One region of the Rhodococcus sp. NPDC055024 genome, then DNA from elsewhere that is predicted to be linked to it. Evidence: riboswitches for the same ligand, from Rfam matches in the RefSeq annotation. Region 1 holds a riboswitch; each other region holds the start of a gene.
What was found. Region 1 has a riboswitch for thiamine pyrophosphate ahead of thiO (glycine oxidase ThiO). Riboswitches for the same ligand answer to the same signal wherever they lie in the genome.
Positions count from the first base shown of each region.

Region 2: another riboswitch for thiamine pyrophosphate. It lies ahead of ACWF6P_RS30430 (TenA family protein); the one in region 1 lies ahead of thiO (glycine oxidase ThiO).
Region 3: another riboswitch for thiamine pyrophosphate. It lies ahead of ACWF6P_RS21415 (3-oxoacyl-ACP reductase); the one in region 1 lies ahead of thiO (glycine oxidase ThiO).

Region 1 is NZ_JBSGVT010000004.1:66,903-72,786, forward strand. Features, by position in the region: gene ACWF6P_RS11060 (NUDIX hydrolase) at 1-523, shown strand, start outside; gene ACWF6P_RS11065 (hypothetical protein) at 616-747, opposite strand; gene thiE (thiamine phosphate synthase) at 996-1,691, opposite strand; TPP riboswitch at 1,718-1,864, shown strand; gene thiO (glycine oxidase ThiO) at 1,864-2,943, shown strand; gene thiS (sulfur carrier protein ThiS) at 2,940-3,155, shown strand; gene thiG (thiazole synthase) at 3,148-3,900, shown strand; gene ACWF6P_RS11090 (ABC transporter ATP-binding protein) at 4,029-5,018, shown strand; gene ACWF6P_RS11095 (ABC transporter permease) at 5,018-5,788, shown strand.
Region 2 is NZ_JBSGVT010000024.1:56,302-62,185, reverse strand. Features, by position in the region: gene ACWF6P_RS30450 (hypothetical protein) at 1-299, opposite strand, end outside; gene ACWF6P_RS30445 (GNAT family N-acetyltransferase) at 814-1,083, shown strand; gene ACWF6P_RS30440 (MFS transporter) at 1,280-2,506, shown strand; gene ACWF6P_RS30435 (carboxylesterase/lipase family protein) at 2,499-4,067, opposite strand; TPP riboswitch at 4,198-4,293, shown strand; gene ACWF6P_RS30430 (TenA family protein) at 4,281-5,024, shown strand; gene ACWF6P_RS30425 (ABC transporter substrate-binding protein) at 5,024-5,884, shown strand, end outside.
Region 3 is NZ_JBSGVT010000010.1:167,001-172,884, forward strand. Features, by position in the region: gene ACWF6P_RS21405 (AurF N-oxygenase family protein) at 1-718, opposite strand, end outside; gene ACWF6P_RS21410 (DoxX family protein) at 823-1,263, opposite strand; TPP riboswitch at 1,403-1,496, shown strand; gene ACWF6P_RS21415 (3-oxoacyl-ACP reductase) at 1,487-2,278, shown strand; gene ACWF6P_RS21420 (LLM class flavin-dependent oxidoreductase) at 2,278-3,558, shown strand; gene dinB (DNA polymerase IV) at 3,555-4,868, opposite strand; gene ACWF6P_RS21430 (MarR family winged helix-turn-helix transcriptional regulator) at 4,990-5,451, shown strand; gene ACWF6P_RS21435 (zinc-binding alcohol dehydrogenase family protein) at 5,448-5,884, shown strand, end outside.

The DNA of each region.
Region 1 (5,884 bases):
GCTGCTCTTGCGGGCCCCCGATTCGGACGGATCGCCCATGGTCCTGCTGCAGCACCGTGCTGCGTGGAGCCATCAGGGCGGAACGTGGGCACTGCCCGGCGGAGCGCGGGACTCACACGAGAGCACGACGCACGCCGCGGTCCGGGAGGCTCACGAAGAAGCAGGTATCGCCGAGGACGCCGTCCGCGTTCGCGGAGAGGTAGTCACCATGCGCGCCGAGAGCGGGTGGACTTACACCACCGTCGTAGCTGACGCGGCGCATCCACTGTCGACGGTTGCCAACGGTGAGAGCACCGAGTTGCGGTGGGTCCGTGAAGCCGACGTCGACTCGCTGCCACTGCATCCGGGATTCGGTTCCTCGTGGCCCGAACTCCGGACTGCGCCGGTTGTGTCGGTGGACGCCGATCCGCACACCGTCGTGCTCGAGGACGGCGGATTCGGATGGTTGTCAGGTAGCTCCCCCGAAGACAGCGACCAGAACCTGTCCGAGGCGAGCAGGACGGCGAGCAGTACACAGTCGTAGCACTCGAGTTTCAACTGTTCGTACACAGCAGAAGGGCCGGACTCCGCGGGAGTCCGGCCCTTCGGTGTTTCGGTCGTCGACCGAAACGAGGCTCAGCTGAGCGAGTTCAGCGCCGTGATGAAGCTGACCGCGGTGATACCGAGCTTGAGCAGCTCGCTGATCTTGCCGAGGTTCAGGTCTTCGAGCGATTCGGTGCTGAGCGAGCCGGTGTCGAGGGATCCCATTTAGTGCTCCTAGGTTCAGTTAGTAACTGGAGGTAAACTACAACAAACCGAATGGGATGTGACACGCAATCGAAGCAACTGTGAGCAAGATCACTTAATCCGACTTTTCGGACATCCAATCGCACCTAGGAACTGGGGGTTTGTTGTCTGATCGGACAACTTCCGTTCATGTTTCACGCGAGGCGTGCTGACCCGTAACTGTGCGGATTTGTCCCGGCAAACAGTTGACGGTCGCCAGTTACCGGTTTTCAGCGTCCGGCGACTGCCGCGGCGAGGCGTTGCGCGGCCGCCTGGGGATCCGATGCTTGCGTGATTGCACGCACGACGACGATGCGAGTGGCGCCGGCATCGAGAAGCTCTGGCAGGCGTTCCTCGTCGATGCCGCCGATCGCGAACCAGGGTCGCGGCGGTGCGGCGTCGGCAGTCGACCGAACCAGTTCCAGGCCGGAAGCACTTCGATTCGGTTTGGTCGGTGTCGCCCAGACCGGCCCGGTGCAGAAGTAGTCGACGCCCTCTTCGATGGCGGCCAGACTCGCCTGTGCGCGACTGCTCGTCGAACGGCCGATGACGACGTCTTCGCCGACAACAGTTCGCGCGTAGGGGACGGGGATGTCGTTCTGGCCGAGGTGGAGGATGTCGGCACCGGAAGCCATTGCGAGATCCGCGCGGTCGTTGACGGCCAACAATGCGCCGTGGCGCCGTGCTGCAGTTGCGAGAATACCCAGCGCTACCAGTTCGTCCTTGGCCTCGAGCGGGCCGAACTCGCGCTCACCGGCAGAGCCTTTGTCGCGCAGTTGGATGATGTCGACTCCGCCGGACAATGCTGCCTCGGCGAACTGCGCGAGGTCGCCTTTCTCGCGGCGCGCGTCGGTGCACAGGTACAGCCGTGCTGCTGCCAGGCGCTCGCGCCGGTCGATGTCGTTACTGGGATGTGTGGGGTGCACGGAGCAAACGGTAGCCTCTAGGGAGCAAGGTTCGACACGGGAGTCCTGAAACGTCGTCGTCACTTTTTGTCGTGACTGCGAGGTTCGTAGGGCTGAGAGGGGATCGCGACCAGATCCCGACCGTCAGACCTGACCCGGATCATGCCGGCGCAGGAAGTGGAGGTGGAGTTTCGTGAATACACACGCTCGTACGGTGTCGGTGGTCGGCGGCGGTGTCATCGGTCTCGCCATAGCGTGGCGCGCAGCCCGCGACGGTTGGACTGTTCGGTTGTACGACCCGTCCATCGGATCAGGGGCTTCGTGGGTGGCGGGCGGAATGCTTGCCCCACTGTCCGAAGGCTGGCCGGGTGAGGAAACAGCGTTGACCGTCGGCGCGGCCTCCCTGGAGCGGTGGCCGACGTTCGGTGAAGAGCTCGGAAAATTCGGTCCCTCGGTCTTCACCGCGGACAGCTCGCTGACGGTCGCTCTCGATGCTGCCGACGCGCAGGACCTGCAGACCATCGCCGAATGGGTGAGCTCGCAGGGCCATGAACTCGAAATCCTCGGTCGCGCCCGCATCCGTGAACTCGAACCGATGCTCGGCCGCGGCATCCGGTCGGGACTCATGGCTGTCGGTGAGTCCGCCGTCGACAACAGACTTCTGCTGGAGGCCTTGCAGAAGGCTTGTGCGGAATCCGGCGTCGAATTGATCGCGCGTGCCGTCGACGACCTTGCCGAACTCGATACCGATCAGATAGTGCTCACCGCCGGTATCGCGTCACCCAAGCTGTGGCCCGGACTGCCGGTGCGGCCGGTCAAGGGTGAGATCCTTCGCCTGCGCGGCAGGCCTGGGGTCACCCCGGCGCCCAGCCGTACAATCCGCGGAAGTGTCCACGGACGACCCGCGTATCTCGTCCCGCGCGGCGACGGAATCGTCGTCGGCGCAACACAATACGAGTCCGGTGAGGACACTCAGGTCACCATGGCGGGAGTGCGGGATCTGATCAACGACGCCGAGGCGCTGATGCCCGCGATCGGCGAATACGAACTCTACGAATGTGCGGCAGGCCTGCGTCCGATGACGCCGGACAACCTGCCGTTGATCGGGCGCGTGTCCGATCGTGTTGTTGTCTCCACCGGGCACGGCCGCAACGGCGTTCTACTGACGCCCGTCACCGCCGATGCAACGCTCGCGTTGTTGAACGGCACATCTTTGGTCGAGGTAAAAGGAACCGAACCCGAGCGGTTCGCAGTAGCTAAGGAAAATTCATGAGTGAGAAGGTCCCGATCGGGATCACCGTCAACGGCGAAGATCTCGAGTTCGATCGAGCAGTCACGGTGACCGAACTACTGACGCACCTCGAGTTGCCCAGCAAGGGCATCGCCGTCGCCGTCGACGGTGCACTGTTTCCGCGCGGGCGTTGGGACGAATCCGTCGGACGTGGTTGGGAAATCGAGATCCTCACGGCGGTGCAGGGTGGCTGAGCAGGATCTTCTCACCATTGCGGGCCGTAGTTTTGGTTCCCGGCTCATCACCGGGACAGGCGGCGCGGCCAACCTCGCGGTGCTCGAAGAAGCTCTGGTGGCCTCCGGCACCGAACTGACCACCGTCGCGATGCGGCGAGTCGACGCGGCCGGCGGCACCGGGGTACTGGACCTGCTCCGCCGCCTCGGAATCGAACCGCTCCCGAACACCGCCGGTTGTCGCGGCGCCGCTGAAGCAGTGCTGACGGCGCAGCTGGCACGGGAAGCGCTCGAGACGAACTGGGTGAAACTCGAAGTCATCGCCGACGAGCGGACGCTGCTGCCCGATGCGATCGAACTAGTCTCCGCCGCAGAACAGTTGGTGGACGACGGTTTCACCGTCCTGCCGTACACCACGGACGATCCGGTTCTGGCGCTTCGCCTCGAAGAGGTCGGCTGCGCGGCAGTCATGCCGCTCGGTTCACCCATCGGCACCGGGCTTGGTATCGCGAATCCGCACAACATCGAGATGATCGTCGAGCGCGCCGGCGTGCCCGTCATCCTCGACGCCGGAATCGGAACGGCCAGCGACGCCACCCTTGCCATGGAGTTGGGCTGCGACGCAGTCCTACTTGCGACAGCAGTGACGCGCGCCAAGAATCCCGCACTGATGGCGTCGGCGATGCGGCACGCAGTGGTAGCCGGTTTCGAGGCGCGTCACGCCGGCCGGATTCCCAAGCGGTTCTGGGCCCAAGCGTCGTCCTGACGGACCATTTCCGGGTGTTTTCTCAGGGTTGTGCCTGGATTGTCCGGCTTCGTGTCCTACCTGAGTACCACTCGGAACTAGACCTGTGGCCGATGTGCTGGTCACGCCGGTAGGGCAAAGTTCTCCTCATGATTGAACTGAGGGGATTGACCAAGGTTTACGGACCGACGAAAGCGGTGGACGATTTGTCGTTCACGGTCAAGCCGGGCATCGTCACGGGCTTTCTGGGCCCGAACGGTGCAGGCAAGTCGACGACGATGCGGATGATCCTGGGTTTGGATCAGCCGACGTCGGGTGCGGCGTTGATCGACGGCAAGCCGTACCGAGAGCTCAAGACACCGTTGCGGACGGTGGGCGCGTTGCTGGATGCGAAGTGGGTGCACCCCAATCGCAGTGCGCGGGCGCATCTGCAGTGGATGGCCGCCTCGAACGGGATCCCGAAGTCCCGCGTCGACGAGGTGCTCGGGTTGGTCGGGTTGTCCGAGGTGGCGGGCAAGAAGGCCGGCGGGTTCTCGCTCGGCATGTCGCAGCGCCTCGGGTTGGCGGGTGCGTTGTTGGGTGATCCGAAGGTGTTGTTGTTCGACGAGCCGGTGAACGGTCTCGATCCGGAGGGCATTGTCTGGATTCGTAAGTTCATGCAGCGGTTGGCGGCGGAGGGTCGCACCGTGCTGGTGTCGAGTCACCTCCTGTCGGAGATGGCGTTGACGGCGGAGCAGTTGGTGGTGATCGGTCGGGGTCGGTTGATTTCGGATTCGACTGTGGCGGAGTTCGTGGATCGTTCGTCGGAGTCGACGGTGCGCGTGCGTAGTCCTCAGCTCGATGCGTTGCGCAGTGTGTTGCTCTCGCAAGGGTTGACGGTGCGTGAAGACGGTTCCGGTGTTGCGCCGGCACTGGTGGTGGTGGATTCGACTACCGATGTGATCGGTGGTTTGGCTGGTTCGCAGGGAATCGTGTTGTACGAGTTGGCGTCCCAGCAGGGGTCGCTCGAGGATGCGTTCATGAAGTTGACCGGAGACGATGTCCAGTACCACGCATCCGGTATCGATCCGGGCGCTGGTGCACACCAAGCAAATGCACACCAGGCAAACACACAGCAGGCTATGGGAGGTGCACTGTAATGGCTGTTCTCAGTGCTGAACGTATCAAGATCACCACGACCAAGTCGCCGCTGTGGTGCTCGGTCATCATCGTCGTGCTCGCGCTCGGCTTCGCGGCAATCATGGGCGCCGTTGCCAAGTCGGCTCTGACGTCTTCGGACGTCCAGGGAGCACCCGACCTCGACACCGCCGTCGCCACGGCCGGCATCTCGGGTTTCGGAATCATGGTTCTCATGATCATGGCGGCCCTCGCGGTCACCAGTGAGTACCGCTTCGGGACCATCCGCACCACCTTCCAGGCAGTTCCGAACCGTGCCTCGGTTCTGATCGCCAAGGCCGGCCTCATCGGTGCCTTCGGTGCTGTGCTGACGTTTGTCCTCGCCTTCGGTGCGTACGCCATGGCCAAAGCCATCGCCGGTACCGAGGCGAGTGCCGGGTTGACCTTGTCGAGCGGCAGTGACTGGCGCGCGATCTACGGCATTCCGGTTTACGCCTTCCTGTGCGTGATCCTCGCCGTCGGCGTCGGATCGATCATCCGTCAGTCGGCCGGCGCTATTGCGTTGCTCCTGCTCTGGCCGCTGCTCATCGAGAGTCTGTTCGGACTGTTCGGCAGCTTCGGCGAGAAGATCACTCCGTTCCTGCCGTTCGCGAACGCAAACCACTTCCTGAGCGCGAGCAGCGGTGGCGTTGACTTCCACTGGGGACCCTGGGGCAGCCTGATTTACTTCGCGGCCTTCGTTCTGGTGATTTTCGGAGCAAGTATCGTCATCGTGAATCGTCGCGACGCCTGATCTTGTCGCTCCCTCGGTAGGTGTTGTCGGGAGACCTACGGAGAGCCAGGAGTGACAGCAGAGTAGGGACCCAGTACGAAAAACCATTCGTACTGG
Region 2 (5,884 bases), on a different contig from region 1:
TCGTCGGCGTCCTCGAGAAGGGCGTCGAGGAGCAGGCGTGGATTTTCGCGCCATGCAAGTTCAGCGGCGTGGACCTCCGCAGCGGAGAACAACCCGGAAGCCTCGAGATCGCGAATCCACTCGCAGATCTCGCCCCGGTGAATCCGCGCGATGGTCTCGTAGCCCAGACCTTCGTCAAGGAAGTCGTACGAAAAAATTGCGGCAAAGTAACTGTTCGACTCACGCTGCCCGAAAATCATGTGCGTTCCTTCCTCGAAGTTGTCCGACGAAGACTCGAATTCGAACCGTTGTGTAGCCACGCCAAAGTTTTTCTGGCGAAGTTGTAACGCTTCTTCTATCCCCGACGATTCAAACGCTAACCCCCCGAGCGAGTCTTTGGGATCACGTCCAAGAAACGATCTGATGACCAAGGCAATACCCATGGGGTTTCCAGCCGCTCGCACCCGTCACCGACACGCGATCAGCGCGCCGCTGACCTGCAATTTGCCCGGTTCAGGCCCTCCTCTTAAAGCATCCGAACAGACGACAAAAAACTTTGTGACAGATCCCACATATTGAGATGTTTACGATCGCAATGCATATGTATCACCGAATGTGGGCACAAAATCACGGGCAAATCGGCACGTACAGACCAGTTTTGTTCGTTCTCCGTGGCGACCAAGGTCCCTTGAACGGTCGTCCAGTTGTAGTTGCGGTAAGTAACGGATCTCACGTCGGCAACTGATATTGCGGATGGCCTGCCAGGTAGCGTGCTCCAGAGAACGCAGACGCGGCGCGGCGCAACCGGCCGCCCTTTCGAAACGGAGCCCGAAGATGACCGAGACAGTGGTGCACAATCCCGCGGAAACGCGTTTCGAGATTCGGGTAGACGGCGAACTGGCCGGTTTTGCCGAGTACTCGGACCATTCCGGCGTCCGTGATTTCCACCACACGGTGACGTACCCACAGTTTCGTGGGCGCGGGCTGGCCGCTATCGTGGTGCGGGAAGCGCTGGATCAGACCAGGAACGAGGGATTGAAGATCCTGCCGACGTGCTCGTACGTCGCGAAGTTCATTGCGGAGAACCCCGTTTACCAGGCATAACCCAACGAAGACGGTCCGCGAAAAATCACTCGCGGACCTGCAGACCCCGCTGCTAGCGTCGATAGTGCCGTCGTCGAGACCCTCGTCGAAACCCCAGTCGAAATCCCATTCGAATTCTGGTCGGCACCATCTCGGGGAAGGAAAGAACGTGGTCGCCTCAGCAGATCGGCGTCCACCTGCATCCTCGGACTCGGCAATCCCCAGCTATCTTCCTCTCGTCCTTGTCAATCTCGCGACGCTGTTCTCGGCGATCGGCAACGGTATCGCCATTGTCGTGCTCCCCTGGCTGGTCCTCGAACGAACCGGCAGAGCCACCGACGCGGCGATTGTGGCCGGCGCAGCAGCCATTCCGCTACTCGTATCGAGCTTGTTCTCAGGCACATTCGTCGACAAGTTCGGACGTCGTCGTACTTCGATGATTTCCGACGCACTCTCCGCGATGTCAGTAGCAACGATTCCCATCATCGCGGCCACCGCCGGCCTGACCATCCCGGTGATCGCGGCGTTGGCCGCGCTCGGCGCCGTGTTCGACCCCGCCGGGATGGCGGCGCGGGAGTCGATGCTGCCCGCCGCAACTCGGGCCGCCAAGTGGAAACTCGATCGAACCAACAGTGTGTACGAGGCCAACTTCAATGTCGCGTACCTGATCGGCCCTGGCATCGGCGGTGTCCTGATCGCAACGATCGGAGCGGTGAACACGCTTTGGGTGACGGCTGCCGGCTTTGTGTTCTCGATAGTCGTGGTCGCCTTCATCCGGCTTCCCGGGGCCGGGGTGCCCGAACACGAACATCGGCCGAAATCGATCTGGCACGGCACCCTCGACGGTCTTCGGTTCGTCTGGAACAACAAACTGCTCCGTACTCTGGCTCTGATCGACATGGCAGTCGTCGCGCTCTACATGCCAGTGGAAAGCGTCGTGTTCCCGGTTTACTTCACCGAGTTGGATCAACCGGCCCAACTCGGATCGGTGCTGATGGCTTTGGCGATCGGCGGCATCATCGGCTCTCTCGCCTATGCCCCACTCGCACCGATCATGTCCCGACGCCTGATCATGATTTTTGCGGTCGCCGTTCTCGGCATCGCGATGCTCGCGATGGCGCTCCTGCCCCCGCTCTGGGTGATCCTCGTACTCGCCGGACTACAGGGTCTCGTCTACGGACCGGTCGGCCCGATCGCCAACTACGCCATGCAGACGCACAGCCCAGAGCACATGCGCGGACGCGTCGTCGGTGTCATGACGTCGACGGCCTACGCCGCCGGCCCGCTGGGCTACCTCGCAGTCGGCCCTCTACTCGATCAACTCGGAATCGCGTCGACCTTTGTGGCCCTGTCCATTCCGATCATCCTGATCGCCGCCGTCTGTGCTTCCCTGCCGGTGCTTCGCGAACTCGATCGTCCGCGGCACTCGACCGACGTCAGTTGAACCCCATCACGTCGTTGCCCCAGGCGACGCGCAGTCCGTGATCGGGGTCGCTGACGAGGGTGTCAGTCGAGTCGATCAACAGCGTCGACCGTTTCTCTTCCTCGTACGGCGCCCAGTGTTTCGAACCGTCGAGAGCTGCCGGCACGGCATGCCTGGCGAAGGCCAGCCATCGCCGTTGAATACGCCCGGCTACCTCCATTGCGGCCTTACGTCCGCCGAGCCAGAACGTGGGATCGACGTTCAGGGTTCCGAAATTACCGAAGACATAAGGTAATTCGGTCGCGTGGCCCGCGCCGATCCGTGCCGCTTTGAGCATCGGCGTCGCGTGATCGAAGCGGTAGACCCAGGTGGGGGAATGCCTGCAGTGAGCGTCGGCAATCCACAGGGTCGGCATGCGAAACGCCGCGTCCCGTGAGAGTGCCAGCGCGCCACTCGGTTTCGCGTGGTCGGGGTAGGCCGACATGATCTCGGCCAGTTTGGTCGCGGAGATATCGGGGTGATCATCGGCCAGTAATTGCAGCATGGCCTCGACGGACTGCGCGCTCACCGGCATCAGCGGCGACTTCATGAACTTGAAGATCGACGCCTCGTCCTTGTTGGAACCGATGATCAGCGGGATTCGGTGCGCATAACCCTTCTGGAAAGCCGCAACCGGGTAGTGCGGCACCAGATCGCGATCGACGACGGGTGCCATCGCCAAAGTTCCCGGAATCCGGGTCGGGATTTCGTTGACCAGGTCATCGCTTGCCTTGACGAGAAGTTCGAGATCCGTGGTCAGCAGATCGCCCGCATCTTCGGGCTCGATCGAGAGCAGTTCGAGAAACCGCTCCGCCACGGTCTTGGCGCGCTCGGCCCCGTAGACGGAGGTCGCAGGCGGACTTTGAGCGATCGCGCGGTGGAACAGACCTTCCGCGCTAGGACAGGTCATGAGCGTCGTGATGGATCCTGCGCCGGAGGACTCACCGAAGACGGTCACTGCTCCCGGATCACCACCGAAGGCGTCGATGTTGTCCCGAACCCACTCGAGTGCCGCAATCTGGTCTCGCAGACCACAGTTCGATTCGAAAACGGTATCCGCGGTGGAGAATCCAGACAGGTCCAGGAATCCGAGGGCACCGACGCGATAGTTGAAGGAGACGAGAACGACGTCTCCGGTTTCAGCCAGATGACGGCCGTCGTAGATTGTTTGCGCGGCGGACCCGAGGCAGTACGCACCGCCGTGAATCCACACCATCACCGGTCGCGGCGTTCCGTCGGGGCGCGGGGCCCACACGTTGATCGACAGACAGTCCTCGTCGATCTTGAAAGCACGGTCGATCGGAACCGCCGGACTCTGCCCTTGCGGCGCGATCGGCCCGAACTCACGACAGTCGCGTACCCCGTCCCACGGCCCTGCGGGTTGCGGCGCGCGGAATCTCCGCTCACCCACCGGCGCTGATGCGTAGGGCATGCCCTTCCACGCGAATACTCCGCCATCCGGATATCCCCGGGCTTCTCCGCCTCGGGCACGGATCACGAGAGTTCCGTCCTCTCCAAGATTCGGTCGAACGTCGGTCTCCATGTCTGAATCCCCTCCCGACCCGCGCGTGTGGCAAACAAGACCAAACGTACCAACTTAAGGCCGGTGTGCGCCGATTACTCAACTGCCAGGTAGGCGCCGACGAAGGAGAGGCTCGGTGTTAAGGTCGCCTAGTTCTGACACGGGGTGCTCCGCATGGGCGGGGCTGAGAACACACCCGGGAACCTGATCAGGTAATGCTGACGAAGGGATGTCATGGCTACTACGCAGCCTGCATACAATTCTGCCGAAAACTCGGTGGCCACAGCGCCGTCGACGGATCGGTTCACCGATCGACTCTGGGCCGAGACGAAGGCACTCCGCGAGTCGATCGACTCACTCGAGTTCCTCAAACGCCTCGGCGACGGAACACTGCCTCTCGACGCGTTCCGTACGTACATCGAGCAGGACAAGCTCTATCTGGAGGGATATTCGAAGGCCTTGTCCCTGGTCGCGGCCCACGCACCCGATCCGCAGTCCGCGGGCTTCTGGTCCAATTCCGCGTCCACGGCAGCGACAGTGGAATCTGCGCTTCACGACGGACTGCTCACCGGCGGAATTCTTCCCGCGGGATCGGGAAACCTGGAGCATTCGCAGGCCTGCCTGGGATACGTCTCGTATCTGACGGCGACTGCAGCAACCTCGCCTTACCCGGTCTCCGCAGCGGCGGTACTCCCCTGCTTCTGGATCTACGCCGAGGTCGGCCGCGATCTTGCCGCTTCAGCGCGCGAGGTGCTCGACGCCGATCCGTCACACCCGTACGCGCAGTGGGTCACAACCTACGACGCACCCGAATTTCACGAGTCTGTGGCGCAGGCTCGCGTACTGGTCGACGCGGCCGCTGAGGCAGCCACCGAGACAGAACGTGAGGCGATGAGTGAAGCGTTCCGCATCGCCAGTCGCTACGAGCTGATGTTCTGGGATTCCGCACTCCACCAGCAGCCTTGGCCGGCGTCGTGATGTCGTTTGCGGCACTACGCCGCACCCTCGCCACCTCTGCCGCGATCGCAGCCGCAATCACAGTTCTGACCGGATGCGCCGCCGACACCGGGTCTTCCGACGGGACCATTCGGTTCGCACTCGACTGGACACCGAACACGAACCACACCGGTTTGTACGTTGCACTCCAAGAGGGCTACTTCGAAGACGCCGGTCTGGATGTCTCGATCCTGCCCTACAACAACACCTCTCCCGACACCCTGGTCGACGCCGGCAACGCCGAGTTCGGTATCAGTACGCAGAGTCAGGCCACGTTCGCCCGCGCGGCCGGCGCCGCCACGACGTCTGTCATCGCGCCACTTCAGCACCGCGCCACCGGCATCGGTGTGAAGGCGGATCGTGCGGACATCACGCGCCCACGTGATCTCGACGGGAAGACGTACGCCGGGTTCGGCGATCCCGGCGAAGTCGAAACGCTGCAGCAGATCATCCGCAACGACGGCGGGACCGGGAACTTCACGACGGTCACGCTCGGAACTTCCGCGTACGAAGCCGTGTACTCGGGCCAGGCAGACTTCACCGTCTCCTACTTTGCTTGGGAAGGCCTCGAAGCGGAGCGAAACGGAACTCCGATGCGGTACTTCCAGTACACCGATTACGGCTTCCCCGATGCGTATTCGATCGTGATCAACGGCAACCAGCAGTGGTTGAAGGACCATCCCGACGAGGCACGCAAGTTCGTCAAAGCCGTTCAACGCGGATATCAGACTGCTGCCGACAACCCGGACCAGGCCGCGCAGGATCTCATCGACGCGAACCCCGGAGCTTTCACCGACGAAGACCTCGTGCGTGAGAGTCAGCGGATGCTCGCCGCCGACTAC
Region 3 (5,884 bases), on a different contig from region 1:
CGCCGGGGAAGGCAACCGATGTCATTGCCCGACTGGTACGACTGAGCCTGGGGACGTGATTGCGCAGCAACTCGTGCGCAAACGAAATATGTCTCGCTTCTTCGGCGATGTGAATCTCCATGGTGCGGAGCATCGCCGGCGGGGTGTCCTTACCTTCGCGGATCAAGTCCTTCTGGAAGTGGTCGATCGGTTCTTCTCCGGCAAGAATGCCGATGAAGAAGATGACCGGGAACTTTGCACCCAGCACTCCGATGATGGGCGAGAGTCGCCGGAACATCGGACGCATACCCGGCACGTCGATGTCCATACGATTGACGAGTTCCTGGAACATCTGGATGTGATTGCACTCTTCGGTCATCTCGTGCAGGCAGTACCGGAACTCGGGTGACTGATTGGGAAGCGCCATGATGTACTGCAGCATTCCCCGGATCAAGATGCTCTCGAATGCCGAACCCACCTTGGTCACGTTGGCCTGACGCCACATTCCCATCGCGATTCGACGTTCCAGGGACTGCTTCTGGTACCACTGCGTCGCGCCGAGGGGGTCCGAGACGGACGAGAGCACCCATCTCGGATCATGTGGATCGATCGCGAACTCTGGTGAATCCCAGTCGATGTCAAGGTAGGGATCAAAACTGCGGGCCACTGAGCCCTCGGACAAAGTCTGCAGTACCTCGTGGTACGGCATTTCCACTTCGATCGACGCTGACCGAGCCATCGGTGTCTCCTCACGGCCAGTCCGCCGATTGCAGTCGACGGACTTGAATGAGGTCAAACATAATGGGACACCGCGTCCCACGCAACCCCTTCGGTAGCCTGATTTCAGGCCCGACGGAGCGGAATGATCTCGCGAACCTTCTCATCTCGGAGATACAGTCCAGCCCACATCACGATTCCGGCGTAGACGGCAAACAATGTGGTGCTCACCAGAGGCTGTTCAGCTCGAAGGTTGGTCAACACAGCGCCACCCAGGTAACCGGTGAGCAGAATCGCGCCGAGCACGGACGTTCGCGGAATCACGTACAGCGCAAGGCAGATCAACTGCACAACCCCGGCTGTCAGGGCAAGAGAGTCGGGCAGCCCCAGTTCGGCCGAGGCGTCCTTGACCGTCTGCAGATTGAGGATGTGGATGATGCCGTCGAACAGCATGAAAAGTACGAACAGACCACTCAGGACGTATCCGACCTTGCGCGCGGTCCCCGAAGGTGCCGTTCGTGTTGCATCACCGGAAAGGGTGTCGTGGTGGGCAGGCTGGGTAGTCATCGGAATCTCCCGGGGCGAAGGCGAGCGGCCGGTTGCCACTTCGCTTGCCAATAACGACTCCCCAGCGATCGAAAACTCATCGCGCCGGCAATTACCACGCACCCGGCGTTCAGGTGGGTTCACCTCTCGTGATCTGATGGACGGCGACACGGGGTGCCGAAAAAGTCGGCTGAGATCAGACCCGATGAACCTGACCAGTTAGCACTGGCGGAGGGATGTCGACATGACCGAACAGCAATTTCAGCGCGCTCTCGAACTCAGCGAGCAGATCGTCCTGATCACCGGTGGCGCCCGCGGGCTCGGAGCCGCACTGAGCCGAGCATTCTCCCGCTCAGGCGCCCGGGTGATCGTGAACTACAACAAGAGCCGTGATGCCGCCGAGGCCCTGGTCGCCGAACTTGGCGAGGATCGCACCTTCGCAGTCCAGGCGGACGTGACGGACCGCAGCTCCGTCGATCAGTTGTTCGCCGCTGCACTCGAGCGATTCGACGCACCGATCTCGACCGTGGTCGACAATGCACTCGTCGACTTCTCGTTCAACGGTGACGCCCGGCCGAACGCGGACACGATCACCTGGGCCGACTTCGACTCCCAACTACGCGGAGCTGTCGCCGGGACACTCAACACCACCCAGGCAGCACTCCCCGGCATGCGAGAACTCGGGTTCGGCCGAATCATCACTGTCGGAACCAATCTGGTCCAGAATCCGGTAGTTCCGTACCACGACTACACCGCCGCCAAAGCCGCACTGCTGGCACTGACGAGGACATTGTCCGCGGACCTCGGTCCGGACGGGATCACCGTCAACATGGTCTCCGGCGGCTTGCTCCGCACCACGGACGCGAGTGCCGCGACGCCGGAAGCAGTATTCGACATGATCGCGGCAAGTACTCCCCTGCGCCGGGTCACGACACCGGACGAATTCGCCGACGCCGCACTGTTCTTCGCCTCGCCCTGGTCGCGGGCCGTGACCGGCCAGAACCTGGTTGTCGACGGCGGACTCGTCAAGAACTGATGGGAACACAGCTACGGATAGGTGCGTTTCTTCTCGGGTGCGGACATCACAGTGCAGCGTGGCGTCACCGCGACTCACCGGTCGAAAGGCTCGGCGACATCACGTATTACGAGTCGCTCGCCCAGATCGCCGAACGCGGCAAGCTGGACGCCGTCTTCTTCGCTGACGGTCACAGTGTTCGCGAACCCGAGTCGGGTGCGTCGTGGTTTCTCGAGCCGATCACCGCATTGACTGCCATGGCGCGAGCGACAACGAACATCGGTCTGGTCACCACCATTTCCACGACTTTCTACACGCCGTTTCACGCGGCGCGGCTGTTGGCATCACTCGACCACATCAGCGGCGGCCGGGCCGGCTGGAACGTCGTGACCTCGATGTTCGACCAGGAAGCGCGCAACCACGGACTGGAGGCGATGCCGGACCACGCGTCCAGATATGAACGAGCCGACGAATTTGTCGAAGTAGCCCTCGCACTGTGGGATTCATGGTCGGAAGACTCCCTGATCCTCGACCGCGGCGGGCGTTTCGCCGACGCCGGCAAGATTTCTCGAATCAATCACGACGGCAAGCATTTTCGGGTGGACGGCCCGTTGACGGTTCCGCGATCCCCGCAGGGTAGGCCGGTGTTGTTCCAGGCCGGGGCGTCCGAGCAGGGTCGCGATCTGGCGGCGCGGCGCGCCGAAGCAATCTATTCGGTTGCCTACGACCTCCCCAGCGCGCAGAAGTACTACGCGGACGTGAAATCGAGAATCGAACGCGCCGGCAGGGATTCCGCCGCCGTCGCGGTCATGCCGGGCTTGGTCACCTACGTCGGCAGCACGGTCGCCGAAGCCAGGGCGAAGAAGGCCGAACTCGATCTCCTGCTGCCCACCGAACAGTCGATACGCCAACTCTCGTTGTTCACCGGACAGGATTGCGAGAACTGGGATCTCGACGGGCCCGTGCCCCCGTTGCCTCCACTCGAAGCGTTCACAGGGCCGCAGGGACGCTACGCCACTATTTTGCGGATCGTCGAGAAGGACGCACCGACTGTGCGGGAACTCCTCGGGACGCTGGCTGCGGGTGGTGGTCACGCAACGATGATCGGAACACCGGAGTCGATTGCCGACGAGATGGGATCCTGGTTGAACGGCCGCGGCGCCGACGGCTTCAATCTGATGCCACCGACCTATCCCCACGGTCTGGAAGATTTTGTCGATCACGTGATTCCGGCATTGCAGGCTCGTGGGTTGTTCCGTCGCGAGTACGACGGAGCAACTCTGCGAGAAAATCTCACCTAGTCCGGAAGCAACGGCACCGACAGATCCGGGTCGCGCCCCAGAAGGACTCCCCTCGTGAGGGCTGCGGAGCCGAACTTCTTCCGGACGCTGTCCATCGCCGAGTCGAGGGCGGCAGTGTCCGGACCCGCGAATCCTGGACCGTCGAAGGGCAATTCGAGTTGTTCGGCGCCGTCCCGATCCAGGTTGGAGACTGCCACACCGATCAACGTGATGCCCTTGTCCGCGATCAGCGGTATCGCTTCGTCCAGCAGCACCATCGAGGCGTTCAGCAGTTCCGCTGTGTCGGCCGTGGACCGGCGCAGCGTGTGAGATCGAGTAGCCCGCGTGAAATCTGCGAAGCGGAGGCGGAGCGTGACCGTACGCCCCGTCCGCTGCGCCGAGCGCATGCGTCGACTGACACGGTCGACCAGGGACATCAACGACGCATCGAGTTCTGTGCGGGGATGGGATCCGCGACCCAACGCATGCTGCGCGCCCATCGAACTGCGGCCGCGATAGGCCCGGACCGGGCGCGGATCTCGGTTGTGCGAGAGCGCATAGAGATGCCGGCCGGCGCCGCCGCCGAGAATCGACACGATCGAGGATTCGTCGTGTCGAGCAATGTCGCCCACCGTCACGATGTCGAAGTTTCGCAGCTTCTGGGCGGTGATCTTGCCGACGCCCCACAGCTTCTCGACAGGCAACGGATGCAGGAATTCGGTTTCGCCCTCTGGTGGCACCCGCAGCAATCCGTCGGGTTTCGCGAACGCGCTCGCGACCTTGGCCAGGAACTTGGTGCGCGCGATGCCGACCGTGATCGGTAGTCCGACCTGCTCGGCGACGTCACGCCTGAGGTTCGCACCGATCTGCAATGGCGTGCCGACGATCCGGGCCAATCCCCCGACCTCGAGGAACGCTTCGTCGATCGAAATTCCCTCGACCAGCGGCGACGTGTCATGAAAGACGTCGAACACGTCTTTGCTCGCTTGCGAGTATGCGGACATTCGCGGAGGAACGACTATCGCCTGGGGACACAGGGAACGGGCCTGACCACCGCTCATCGCAGTTCGAACCCCGAAGGCCTTGGCCTCGTAGCTTGCCGCCAGGACCACGCCACCGCCGACGATGACAGGCCTACCCGCCAGAGTTGGGTCGTCGCGTTGCTCGACTGATGCGTAGAACGAATCGAGGTCCGCGTGCAGGATCGTTGCGTCACCCGGAGGCCGACTGCCGTCAGAACGAGTAGCGCCAGAATGAGTGCCGCCAGAACGAGTAGCACCAGGGTGATCACCTGGCGTTTCTTGCTCGAACGGTTCGTACGACACGAACATATGTTCCCATGCCCTGCCGACAAAGAGGAAGCCCGAAAATAGATTCCATGGAATTTATAGCGGATCAGGCGTACGGTGAAAGAATGATTCCACGGAATGCATATCGATTCGGAGTCTGGTTGTGACCAGGTCAGACCTGAGTAGCCACTTCGACAATCTCGTCCGCTTCGAAACCGAATTGTGGACGGCCATCGACCAGAGACTCCGAACCGAGCACGACCTGCCGCTGAGCCGATTCGAGCCGATGCAGATCATCGGCAGACTCGGTTCCTGTCGGGTCTTCGACATCGCCGAAGCACTCGCGATCACCGTCGGCGGCACCAGCAAGTTGGTGGATCGGATCGAGTCCTCGGGCCACTGCCGTCGACAATCCAATCCCGCCGACAAACGGTCCTCACTCATCGAGTTGACCCCCGAGGGCAATGACCTTTTGGGGCGGGCTAATGCCACGTTCGACGACGAACTGGAACGCCGTCTCGGTTCCGCCCTGACACCCGAGGCTCTCGATCGGTTCGGCGCCACACTGGCCACGCTCCGCGAGGTCAACCGTCGACTGACACCCGCCACGAAGGAGAAATCATGACTGCCACAATGCGGGCAATCGTGCTCGACGCCCCCGGTCCACCAGAAGCATTGAAGATCAAGGAGATTCCGATACCGGTGCCGGTCATCGGGTGGGTGCTGATCCGGGTGAAGGCCTTCGGTCTCAATCGATCGGAACTTCACACCCGACTCGGCCTCGCCGACGGCGTGACATTCCCGCGGGTGCCTGGCATCGAGGCCGTCGGTGAAGTGGTGAACTGCCCCGGCGGGGAGTTGGCCGAAGGACAGCACGTCGCAGCCATGATGGGCGGGATGGGGAGGACGTTCGACGGCGGATATGCCGAGTACACGTGCGTTCCCGTCAGTCAGGTCGTTCCCTTCTCCAGCGAACTGGACTGGCCGACGGTGGGAGCAGTCCCCGAGATGCTGCAAACGTCCTACGGTTCACTGACTGTGGGACTGGACGCGAAATC